DNA from 2 places in the Amycolatopsis methanolica 239 genome. Region 1 is predicted to be linked to the other one. Evidence: riboswitches for the same ligand, from Rfam matches in the RefSeq annotation. Region 1 holds a riboswitch; the other holds the start of a gene.
What was found. Region 1 has a riboswitch for thiamine pyrophosphate ahead of thiC (phosphomethylpyrimidine synthase ThiC). Riboswitches for the same ligand answer to the same signal wherever they lie in the genome.

Region 1 (5,664 bases):
TGTCGAGTCGCACCGGTTGCTGCAGGCAGCGCACCGGCTGGTCGGACAGCATCGTGCGCAGCCAGGCGATGTCGTCGGTGACGCCGAACAGGCCGGCCGGCGGCGGCTCGGGCACCGGCGGGACGCCCCAGCCGCTTTCGGACGTCAGCGCGAGGTCGATCAGCGCCTGGGTGACGGACAGGACGTCCGCCGCGGATTCGCCGTCCTCGGGGACCATCGCGTCCAGGTACACCAGGCGCGCGATCCGGTCCGGCCGCTCGTTCGCCACCGACGAGATCACCAACCCGGCGTAGCTGTGCCCGACGAGCACCACGTCGGCGAGGTCCTCCTCGCGGATCAGCCCGGCGACGTCCGCCACGTGTGTGTCGAGGCCGACCTCGGGGCCGGCCAGGTGCGCCTTGTCGCCGTCGCCGGTCAGCGTCGGCGCGAGCACGCGGTGCCCGGCCGCCTCCAGCAACGGCGTCACCCGCGTCCAGCACTCCCCGGTGTGCCACGCGCCGTGCACCAGCAGGTAGGTCGTCATCGATCGCTCCGATCAGAAGCGGGACACTGTCCCGGTTAACATACGGGACCGTGTCCCGCTTCCACCGGGTGGGAGAATGGGCCGCGTGGACGACAGCGCACCCAAGCGGGCCGACGCGCGGCGCAACCAGAAAGCCCTGCTCGACGCGGCGGCCGCGGTCTTCGTCGCGTCCGGCGTGGAGGCGCCGATCCGCGACATCGCGGCCAAGGCGGGCGTCGGCACCGCCACGATCTACCGCCACTTCCCCACGAGGGCGGACCTGATCATCGCCGTCTACCGGCACCAGGTGGAGGCGCTCGCCGAGGCCGGACCGGCGCTGCTCGCCGCCAGCGCGACCCCGTACGCCGCCCTCGCCCAGTGGCTCGACCAGTTCGTCGACTTCGTGATCACCAAGCAGGGCCTGCCCGCGGTGTTGCAGTCCGACGCCCCCTGCTACGACCCCCTGCACTCCTACTTCCTGGAGCGGCTCGTCCCGGTCTGCACACAGCTGCTCGAAGCCGCGTCGGCCGAGATCCGCGGCGGCCTCGACGCGTACGAGCTGATGCGCGGCATCGGCGGCCTCTGCGCGGGCGCGAGCAGCAAGCACCCCTACGACGCGCGCCGCCTGGTCGGCCTCCTCGTCGCGGGGCTCCGTCGGCCGGACTGAAGACCTATCGCGTGGCGTGCGGCGCCGCGGTGGAGCGACGACACGGCCAGCCCGCCGAGCACGCCGGCCGCCCCCAGCAGCGACAGCGCGCCCAGCGCGAACACGCCGACCGTCGCCCCGGCCCGCGTGGAGGCGATCGCCGCGAAGAGGACCAGTGCCGCCGCCAGCACCGCGATGAGCACCCGCAGCGAAGCCCACGGCCACCGGTCCGCGAGCCGCCCACCGGCGAGGTTCCCGCACAGCGCGCCCGCGCCGAACACCATCAGCAGCACGACCACCCCGCCGGGCGGGAAGATCCGGCCGAGGATCGGCGACAGGTGGGTGTAGGCCACGAAGAACCCGGTCTCCGTCACCAGCGTCACCACACCAGCACCGGCCGCGTCACCAGCGCCCGCAGCTCCGGGCCCCAGCCGCGGCGGCTCCGCGGTCCGGGTGGCCGGCACCAGCAGCGCCACCGCCGCCATCGCGGCCAGCGCCACGACCGCCAGCAGCCAGAACGACGTCCGCCGCCCGTACGCCTCACCCACGAGGGTGCCCAGTGGCGCGCCGAGGACGGTCGCGAGGTTCAGCCCCGTCGACACGAACGCGATGGCTCACCCGCGCTTCGACGGGTGGACCATCGACGCGGCCAGCACGAGCGCGATCGCGAAGAACGTGCTGTGCGTCGGCGCGGTGACCACCCGCGCCGCCAGCAGCACGCCGAACCCGGTCGCGCTCGCCGCGAGCGCGTTGCCCGCCGCGAACAGCGCGACCAGCCCGAGCAGCGCCGCCTTGCGCGGCACCCTCAGAGTCGCGGCCGTCACGAGCGGGCCGCCGATGGTCACCGTCAGCGCGTACCCGGCCACGAGCAGGCCGGCCGAGGGCACCGGCACCCGCAGGTCGGCCGACAACGCGGGCAGCAGTCCGATCACGAGCGTCTCCGCCGTGACGACCACGAAGAGACAGGCGCCGAGCGCGATCAGCGCGGCCGTGGTTCGCATGACCGTCAACCTAGGGGCTGACATCGGTGTGAATCTCCAGCGCGGGTGAGCGGTCTCACCGTCGCGCTCTTGAGGTCTGCCGCGCGACGTGGCATGGTCGGACGGACAACCGAACACGCGGGAGCTCGCGCCTTGGCGGGCTGAGAGGGCGGCTGGTGTCCGTTGGGACCCGGCGCCGCCGACCGCTGAACCTGACCGGGTAATGCCGGCGTAGGGAGTATTTCTAGTGACGACGCTGGAAAACGGCAAGAACGTCGCGCCGACCGTGACCACCGGGCCGATCACCGGATCCCGGAAGGTCTACCACCACACCGAAAACGGGCTGAAGGTCCCGGCCCGCCGCATCGAGCTGACCAACGGCGACCACTTCGACGTCTACGACACCTCCGGCCCGTACACCGACCCGGACGTCGCGATCGACGTCCACAGTGGACTTGCGCCGCTGCGCGCCGAGTGGATCGCGAACCGGGAGCACAACACGCAGCTCGGCTTCGCCAAGGCCGGCGTGATCACCCGCGAGATGGAGTTCATCGCCGCGCGCGAGCGGGTCACGCCCGAGTTCGTGCGGGACGAGGTGGCCGCGGGTCGCGCGGTCATCCCGGTAAACCGCAACCACCCGGAGAGCGAGCCCGCGATCATCGGGAAGAACTTCCTGGTGAAGGTCAACGCGAACATGGGCAACTCGGCCGTGTGGTCGTCGGTCGAGGAGGAGGTCGACAAGATGGTGTGGGCGACCCGCTGGGGCGCCGACACGATCATGGACCTGTCCACCGGCAAGCGCATCCACGAAACCCGCGAGTGGATCATGCGCAACTCCCCGGTCCCGGTCGGCACCGTGCCGATCTACCAGGCCCTGGAGAAGGTCGACGGCGATCCGGCCAAGCTGTCCTGGGAGGTCTACCGGGACACCGTGATCGAGCAGTGCGAGCAGGGCGTGGACTACATGACCGTGCACGCAGGCGTGCTGCTGCGCTACATCCCGCTGACCGCGAACCGGGTCACCGGCATCGTCTCCCGCGGCGGCTCGATCATGGCGGCGTGGTGCCTGGCTCACCACAAGGAGTCGTTCCTCTACACGCACTTCGAGGAACTCTGCGAGATCCTGCGCGCCTACGACGTGACGTTCTCGCTCGGTGACGGCCTTCGCCCCGGCTCGATCGCGGACGCCAACGACCGCGCCCAGTTCGCGGAGCTGGAGACGCTCGGCGAGCTCACCCACATCGCGCGCGCCCATGACGTCCAGGTGATGATCGAGGGTCCCGGCCACGTGCCGATGCACAAGATCAAGGAGAACGTGGAGCTGGAGGAACGGCTCTGCGGCGAGGCTCCGTTCTACACCCTCGGTCCACTCACGACGGACATCGCGCCGGCCTACGACCACATCACCTCCGCCATCGGCGCGGCGCAGATCGGCTGGTACGGCACGGCGATGCTGTGCTACGTCACGCCGAAGGAGCACCTCGGCCTGCCCAACCGGGACGACGTGAAGGCCGGCGTGATCGCCTACAAGATCGCCGCGCACGCCGCGGACCTCGCCAAGGGCCACCAGTACGCCCAGGACTGGGACGACGAACTGTCCAAGGCCCGCTTCGAGTTCCGGTGGACCGACCAGTTCAACCTCTCGCTCGACCCGGACACCGCGCGCTCGTTCCACGACGAGACGCTGCCCGCCGAGCCCGCCAAGACGGCGCACTTCTGCTCGATGTGCGGGCCGAAGTTCTGCTCCATGCGGATCACGCAGGACGTCCGCAAGTACGCCGAGGAGCACGGGCTGTCCACTGTGGATGCCATCGAGGCTGGGATGCAGGAGAAGTCGGCCGAGTTCGCCGAGAACGGCAAGCAGGTCTACCTCCCGGTGGTCCAGCCGTAATGAGCGTCACCCCGAAGACCGCGCTGACCATCGCGGGGAGCGATTCCGGCGGTGGGGCGGGGATCCAGGCCGACCTGCGGGCGTTCTTCGCCTGCGGGGTGCACGGGATGACCGCGATCACCGCAGTCACCGTGCAGAACTCCGTCGGCGTGCAGGGCTTCACCGAGATCCCGCCGGACGTCGTGTCGGCGCAGATCAAGGCGGTGGCCGGAGACATGGGCGTGGACGCGGCCAAGACCGGCATGCTGGCGACGGCGGAGATCATCACCGCCGTCGCCAAGACGCTCGACGAGGTCCACATCGGACGCAACGCGGACGTGCCGTTCGTGGTGGACCCGGTGGCGGCATCCATGCACGGGGACGCCCTGCTGCGTGAGGAGGCGCTGGAGGCCATCCGCACGGAGCTGTTCCCGCGCGCGACCCTGGTGACCCCGAACCTGGACGAGGTCCGGCTGCTCACCGGCGTCGAGGTCACCGACAGAGCCAGCCAGCGCGACGCGGCGCGGGCGCTGCTTGCCCTGGGCCCGATGTGGGTGCTGGTCAAGGGCGGGCACCTCTACGACGACCCGGAGTGCGTGGACCTGCTGTCCGACGGCGTGCAGGTCATCGAGCTGTCCGCACGGCGGATCGACACGCCGCACACGCACGGCGGCGGGGACACGCTGGCCTCGTCGATCACCGCGTTCCTCGCCAAGGGGCTCGGGGTGCCGGACGCGGTGGACGAGGGCAAGCGGTTCATCGAGCGGTGCGTGGCCGAGGCGTACCCGCTCGGCGAGGGTGTCGGGCCGGTGTCCCCGTTCTGGCGGCTCGCTTGATCGGCGGGTTTGCGACACTGGGGGCATGAGCCAGAACGCGAGTCCGCCCGCCGCCCTGACCATCGCCGGATCCGACTCCGGTGGTGCCGCGGGGTTGCAGGCGGACCTGCGCACGTTCCTGACCTGCGGGGTGCACGGCCTGGTCGCGGTCACGGCGGTGACCGTGCAGAACACGCTTGGCGTGCACGACCGCTCCGACATCCCGGCGCGGATCGTGGCCGGGCAGATCGAGGCGGTCGCCGCGGACATGGGGATGCAGGCCGCGAAGACCGGGATGCTGGCCTCCGCGGAGATCATTGAGGCGGTCGCGGAGGCGTGTGACCGGGCGGAGATCGGGCGGGACTCGAAGGTGCCGTTCGTGGTCGACCCGGTGGCTGCGTCGATGCACGGGCACCCGCTGTTCGACGCGGCCGGGCTGGCCGCGCTGCGGGATCTGCTGCTGCCGCGGGCCGCGGTGATCACGCCGAACCTGGACGAGGTGCGCCTGCTGACCGGGATCGAGGTGACCGACCGCGCGGGCATGCACGACGCGGCGGTGGCGCTGAAGGAGCTCGGACCGAAGTACGTGCTGGTGAAGAGCGGGCACCTGACCAGTGACCCGGAGTGCGTGGACCTGCTCTACGACGGCCGCACGTTCGTCGAACTGCCCGGGCCGCGCTTCTCCACGCCGCACACGCACGGCGCGGGAGACGCGATGGCGTCGGCGCTGACCGCGGGCCTGGCGCGGGGCATGTCGATGCCGGAGGCCGCGCGGTTCGGGAAGTGGTTCGTCAGCAACGCGGTCGCGAACTCCTACCCGATGGGCGCGAAGGTCGGCCCGGTATCCGCCT
Region 2 (5,664 bases), 580 kb from region 1:
GCGAAGACCTCGCGGATGGTGTCGTTGAACTGCCGGACGCTGGCGAAGCCGGCCGCGAACGCCACGTCGGACAGCGGCAGCTCGGACAGCTCGATGAGCAGCCGCGCCGAGTGCGCCCGGTGCGCGCGGGCCAGTGCCAGCGGTCCCGCGCCGAGTTCGGCGGTGAGGACCCGGCCGAGCTGCCGCTCGGAGTAGCCGAGGCGGCGGGCCAGGCCGGGCACGCCGTCGCGCTCGACGACCCCGTCGGCGATCAGCCGCATGGCCCGTGCGGCCAGGTCGGCGCGCACGTTCCACTCGGGTGAGCCGGGCACGGCGTCGGGCAGGCAGCGCCGGCAGGCACGGAAGCCGGCGGCCTGGGCCGCGGCGACGGTCGGGTAGAACCGCACGTTCTCCTGCCGCGGGGTGAGCGCTGGGCAGGACGGCCGGCAGTAGATGCCGGTCGTGCGCACGGCCGTGACGAACTGGCCGTCGAAGCGGGAGTCGCGCGAGGCGACGGCGCGGTAGCACCGCTCGTTGTCGCGCCAGAGTGCCTGCTCGGCGGGTGCGGCGATGGCTGTCATGGGTTCGATCCTGCCAGCAGGTCAGGCGCCTGACTGGCGGAATTCCGACATGGCCGTGAACGGGCGGCCGGGCCGGGTGGTGGGCCCGCCCCGTAGACTTCGGGCCGTGAGCCTGACCCTCGGTATCGTCGGCCTGCCCAACGTCGGCAAGTCGACCCTGTTCAACGCGCTGACCCGCAACGACGTGCTCGCCGCGAACTACCCGTTCGCCACGATCGAGCCGAACGTCGGCGTCGTGCCGCTGCCCGACGAGCGTCTGGACAAGCTCGCCGAGATGTTCGGCTCCGCCCGCACCGTGCCGGCCACGGTGTCCTTTGTGGACATCGCGGGCATCGTGAAGGGCGCGTCCGAGGGTGCCGGGCTCGGCAACAAGTTCCTCGCGAACATCCGTGAGGCCAACGCGATCTGCCAGGTCATCCGCGTGTTCGACGACCCGGACGTGGTGCACGTTGACGGCCGGGTGGATCCGTCGTCGGACATCGAGACGATCAACACCGAGCTGATCCTCGCCGACCTGCAGACGCTGGAGAAGGCGCTGCCGCGGCTGGAGAAGGAAGCCCGGACGAAGAAGGAGAACCGGCCCGCGCTGGAGGCCGCGCAGAAGGCGAAGGACATCCTGGACAGCGGGCGGACGTTGTTCTCCGCGCAGAAGGAGGTCGACACCTCGCTGCTGCGTGAGCTGAGCCTGCTCACCCTGAAGCCGTTCCTGTACGTCTTCAACGCCGACGAGGGCGTGCTGACCGACCAGGCGAAGCGCGAGGAGCTGATGAAGCTGGTCGCCCCCGCCGACGCCGTGTTCCTGGACGCGAAGGTCGAGGCCGAGCTGCTCGAACTCGACGACGAGGAGTCGGTGCGCGAGCTGCTGGAGTCGGTCGGCCAGGCCGAGCCCGGCCTGCACGCGCTGGCCCGCGCCGGGTTCCACACGCTGGGCCTGCAGACCTACCTCACGGCGGGCCCGAAGGAGTCCCGCGCCTGGACGATCCCGCAGGGCGCCACCGCGCCCCAGGCGGCGGGCGTCATCCACACGGACTTCGAACGGGGCTTCATCAAGGCGGAGGTCGTGTCCTACGAGGACCTCGTGGAAGCCGGCTCGATGGCCGCCGCGCGCTCCGCGGGCAAGGTCCGGATGGAAGGCAAGGACTACGTCATGGCCGACGGCGACGTGGTGGAGTTCCGCTTCAACGTCTGATCCGGGCCGGTGTACCGCGCGCGGGATCGCGCGTCGAGCCGCGCGGGGATCGTCGCTCACGGGGAGATGTACTGGAAGTCGGTGGTCGTGGCCTGGGCGGCTCGGGGGAGATGTCCGGGGGCGTCAGCGCGATCGCGACCACGAGCCCGCTGACGAGGATCCGTCCAGTCGCACCACGCGCCAGACCGGGTCGTCGAACGTAATGCGGTTGCCGACGGACCATGACCGCTTCTCGAAGGTCAGGCCGGGGGAAGTCCGGACGCGGCTAACGCCAGGGTGGCCGTCTGGCGGAGGGCGTTTGAACGGGACTGTCGGGCAGTCCGAGGCCTCGTGAGGCGCACCGCGAGGGGATGGCGCCCCGACGTGGGGTGCGAGAGATCTCGAGCGGCTCGTGAAGCACCCAGCGGTGCGGAAAACGCCCAGGCCGGGGGATGCCTGGGCGTTTCCGGAACAACACCGCGGTCAGCAGGTCACGTTCACCGTGCCGCTCGACTCGAACGACACGTGCACGTGGTCGTAGTGGTTGGCCGTGGCGTCGCCGCGGTCTTCCATTGTCGACCAGCCGCTGCCGTCGTTGTAGCGCTGCCTCCAGATCACGTACTTGACGTTGAACTCGGACTGGTTGGCCAGCACGTAGTCCGCGATGGCGTTGCCCTTGGACGTGTCCACCATGAAGTCGAGCGCCAGGCCGCTGGGGTGGTCGCTCGTGCCGGAGCGGCCCGCTCGGCCGCCGATCTCGTCCACGCCGAACTTCGCGGCGATGTGGTTGCCCACCTTCGCCACGTGGGGCAGCGTGCCCTCGAGCACCGACGAGCAGGCGTTCGCCGCCTTGGTCGTCGTCTTCGGGGTCGTCGTCGTGGACTTCGGCGTCGACTTCGAAGTGGTCGACGGCGGGGGCGCCACAGACGGCGTGGTCGTCGACGGCGGGGGAGGCGGCGGCGGGGTGGTCGTGCTGCTCGACGTGCTCGCCGGGGCCGAGGTCGTCGGCAGCGGCTTCATCTGCGCCGCCATGCTGGCCGTGTCCGGCCTGCTGAAGTTACCGGTCAGCCAGACCGCGAAGCCCAGCACGAACGCCGCGGCCAGGCCGATCGCCAGGGGGACTTTCAGCGATTTCGCTTTGGATCTATGTCGACCCACCATTTCGGAAGATCACCATTTTCGGGGAGGGGACTTTTCGGCCGTTCGGGGGATGGCCGCCCGTGACATTACGAATAGGACACGGAAAAGTCACCAACGAGTGGTCATGGACACAGATCAACTGCGCATGAAAACGGCCCGCCGGGGCACCGGCGGGCCGCTGACCTGCTGGGACTCAGCCCAGCGCGGCGAGCACGAGAACGGCGAGCAGGGTGATGGCGGTGGCCAGGCCGGTGACCCAGGCGCGCTGGCCGGGCGGCAGGGCGGGCGTGCTGTTCATGGCGGCGAACCTCGGGGTGAGCAGGGACTTCCGCGCGTGACAGCGCCCGTGACGCCCCCGTCGTTACAACCCGGCGGCCGACGTGGCCGAAATCACTCCTGCGGTCCCCGATGTCGCGCCGTGTACCAGAACACGGCACCCGCCGCGGCGATCATCAACCCGAACGCCAACGTCCCGACCACCACCGCGCGCGTCTCGCTCGGCGGTTCGACGGGGACGGACGTGACCGCCGAAGCGGTCCCGGCGAGCACTCCCAGCAACAAGGCGACGGCGGCTCCAACGGCGGCCAGTCGCGTGACAACCTTCCTCATGGTGCGTTCCCTCCACCAGGGGCAACGCACGGGACCGGCCGCGAAGTTGCCGGTCTGGCCTAGATCACAGCGCGTCGATCGTGCTGTCGATCTGTTCGGCGAGCGACACGTCCTTCGCGGTGATCCCGCCCGCCGAATGGGTGCTGCACCGGAACGTCACGGTGCGCCACCGGATGTCCATGTCCGGGTGGTGGTTCACGCCCTCGGCGATCTCGGCGACGCGGTTGACCACCGCGATGGCCTGCGGAAAGTCGGCGAGTTCGGCCGTGCGCTCCAGCGCGTCGCCCGCGCGCTGCCAGTACGGCAGCTTGTTGAGGGCCTCGGAGATCTCGGTTTCGCTGAGTAGTTCCGCCATGTGCTCCATGGTGGTACAGCGGCGAGTACGCTGCACGGTTGCCACGGGAGTCCGGGTCCACCGGGCTGAGAGGCGGGTTCGCCCGCGACCGTTCGCACCTGATCCGGATCATGCCGGCGCAGGGAGGGCCCCGACCTTTCTCGCCGGAACGAGCGAGGAGTGGTCATGAGATTCCGCACGGGCGTCCTGGTCGGCCTTGTCGCCGCCCTGACCGCGGGCTGCACGCTGGCCGGCAACGACGCGGACAACGGCCCGGCCACGGTCACGCTCGTCACCCACGACTCGTTCGCCGCTCCGCAGCAGGTGCTCGACGCCTTCCAGCAGCAGACCGGCATCACGATCAACGTCGTGAAGAAGGGTGACGCGGGCGCGCTCACCAACACGCTGGTCCTCACGAAGGCCAACCCGATCGGCGACGCGGCCTTCGGTGTCGACTCGACCTTCGCCTCGCGCGCGCTCACCGAAGGCGTCTTCGCGCCCTACACCAGCCCCGAGGCCGACCGCGGCCCGCAGCGCTACGCCGTGGACTCCGAACACCGCCTGTCGGCCGTCGACGTGGGCGACGTCTGCGTCAACATCGACACCACCTGGTTCGCCGAGCGCGGCATCCCAGAGCCCGTGACCTACGACGACCTGGTCAAGCCGGAGTACAAGGACCTGCTGGTCGTGGAGAACCCGGCCACCAGCTCGCCCGGCCTGGCGTTCCTGCTCGGCACCATCGCCCGCTACGGCGAGCAGAACTGGCAGGCCTACTGGACCCGGCTGAAGGACAACGGCATGCGCGCCGTCGCCGGCTGGGAGGAGGCCTACGGCCAGGACTTCTCCGGCTCCTCCGGCAAGGGGCCGCGGCCGATCGTGGTGTCCTACGCGTCCTCGCCCGCGGCGGAGATCGGCGACGACGGCAAGCCGCGCACGAAGGCGCTGCTGGACACCTGTTTCCGCCAGGTCGAGTACGCCGGCGTGCTGGCCGGGTCGCCGAACGCCGCCAACGCCCAGAAGGTGATCGACTTCCTGCTGTCCCAGCAGTTCCAGGCGACGGTGGCGGAGAACATGTACGTCTACCCGGCGCGGGAGGGCGTGGCGTTGCCCGCGGCGTGGACGACGGCCGCCCCGCTGCCGCCGAACCCGGCGAGCCTGCCCGCCGAGACGGTGCAGGCCGGGCGTGAGCGGTGGATCGAGCAGTGGCGCTCCTTGCTCGGCCAGTGAGCCGTGCCGGGCTCGGGCTGGCGGCACTGGCCGTGCTGCCGCTCGGGTTCCTGGTCGTCTTCTTCGCCTGGCCGGTCGTCGCGATCCTGCGGCTGGGCTTCGCCGACGGCGAGGTGCTCGCCGCGCTGGCCGAGGGCGAGACGTGGCGTCTGGCGTGGTTCACGGTCGCGCAGGCCGCCGGTTCGACCCTGATCGCGGTGGTCGCCGGGTTGCCGGTCGCGTTCCTGCTGGCGCGAGTGCGGCTGCCCGGGGTGGCGGTCGTGCGGACGCTGGTGCTCGTCCCGTTCGTGCTGCCCACCGTGGTGGTGGGCCTGGCGTTCCGGGCGCTGTGGCCGGACGGCGGCTGGCTGTCCATCGTGCTGGCCAACGCGTTCTTCAACGTCGCCGTCGTCGGCCGCACGGTCGCCGGGCTGTGGGCGTTGCTGGACTCGCGGGCCGAGGACGCCGCCCGCGCGCTGGGCGCCTCCCGCTGGCGCGCGTTCCGCTCGGTGACGCTGCCCGCGCTGATGCCGGCGATCACGTCCGCGGCCGCCGTCGTGTTCCTGTTCTGCGCCACCAGTTTCGGCGTGGTGCTGATCCTCGGCGGCGCGCGGTACCGGACGCTGGAGACCGAGATCTACCTGCGC

Region 2: another riboswitch for thiamine pyrophosphate. It lies ahead of AMETH_RS29230 (thiamine ABC transporter substrate-binding protein); the one in region 1 lies ahead of thiC (phosphomethylpyrimidine synthase ThiC).

The regions. Positions count from the first base shown of each region.
Region 1 is NZ_CP009110.1:6,592,880-6,598,543, forward strand. It holds gene AMETH_RS32230 (alpha/beta fold hydrolase) at 1-523, opposite strand, end outside; gene AMETH_RS32235 (TetR/AcrR family transcriptional regulator) at 600-1,169, shown strand; partial or broken gene AMETH_RS42280 (MFS transporter) at 1,112-2,173, opposite strand; TPP riboswitch at 2,257-2,383, shown strand; gene thiC (phosphomethylpyrimidine synthase ThiC) at 2,376-4,019, shown strand; gene thiD (bifunctional hydroxymethylpyrimidine kinase/phosphomethylpyrimidine kinase) at 4,019-4,834, shown strand; gene thiD (bifunctional hydroxymethylpyrimidine kinase/phosphomethylpyrimidine kinase) at 4,860-5,664, shown strand, end outside.
Region 2 is NZ_CP009110.1:6,017,002-6,022,665, reverse strand. It holds gene AMETH_RS29255 (AlkA N-terminal domain-containing protein) at 1-560, opposite strand, end outside; gene ychF (redox-regulated ATPase YchF) at 667-1,749, shown strand; gene AMETH_RS38855 (VldE C-terminal domain-containing protein) at 2,212-2,889, opposite strand; gene AMETH_RS29240 (hypothetical protein) at 3,259-3,477, opposite strand; gene AMETH_RS29235 (4a-hydroxytetrahydrobiopterin dehydratase) at 3,542-3,832, opposite strand; TPP riboswitch at 3,866-3,975, shown strand; gene AMETH_RS29230 (thiamine ABC transporter substrate-binding protein) at 3,998-5,038, shown strand; gene AMETH_RS29225 (ABC transporter permease) at 5,035-5,664, shown strand, end outside.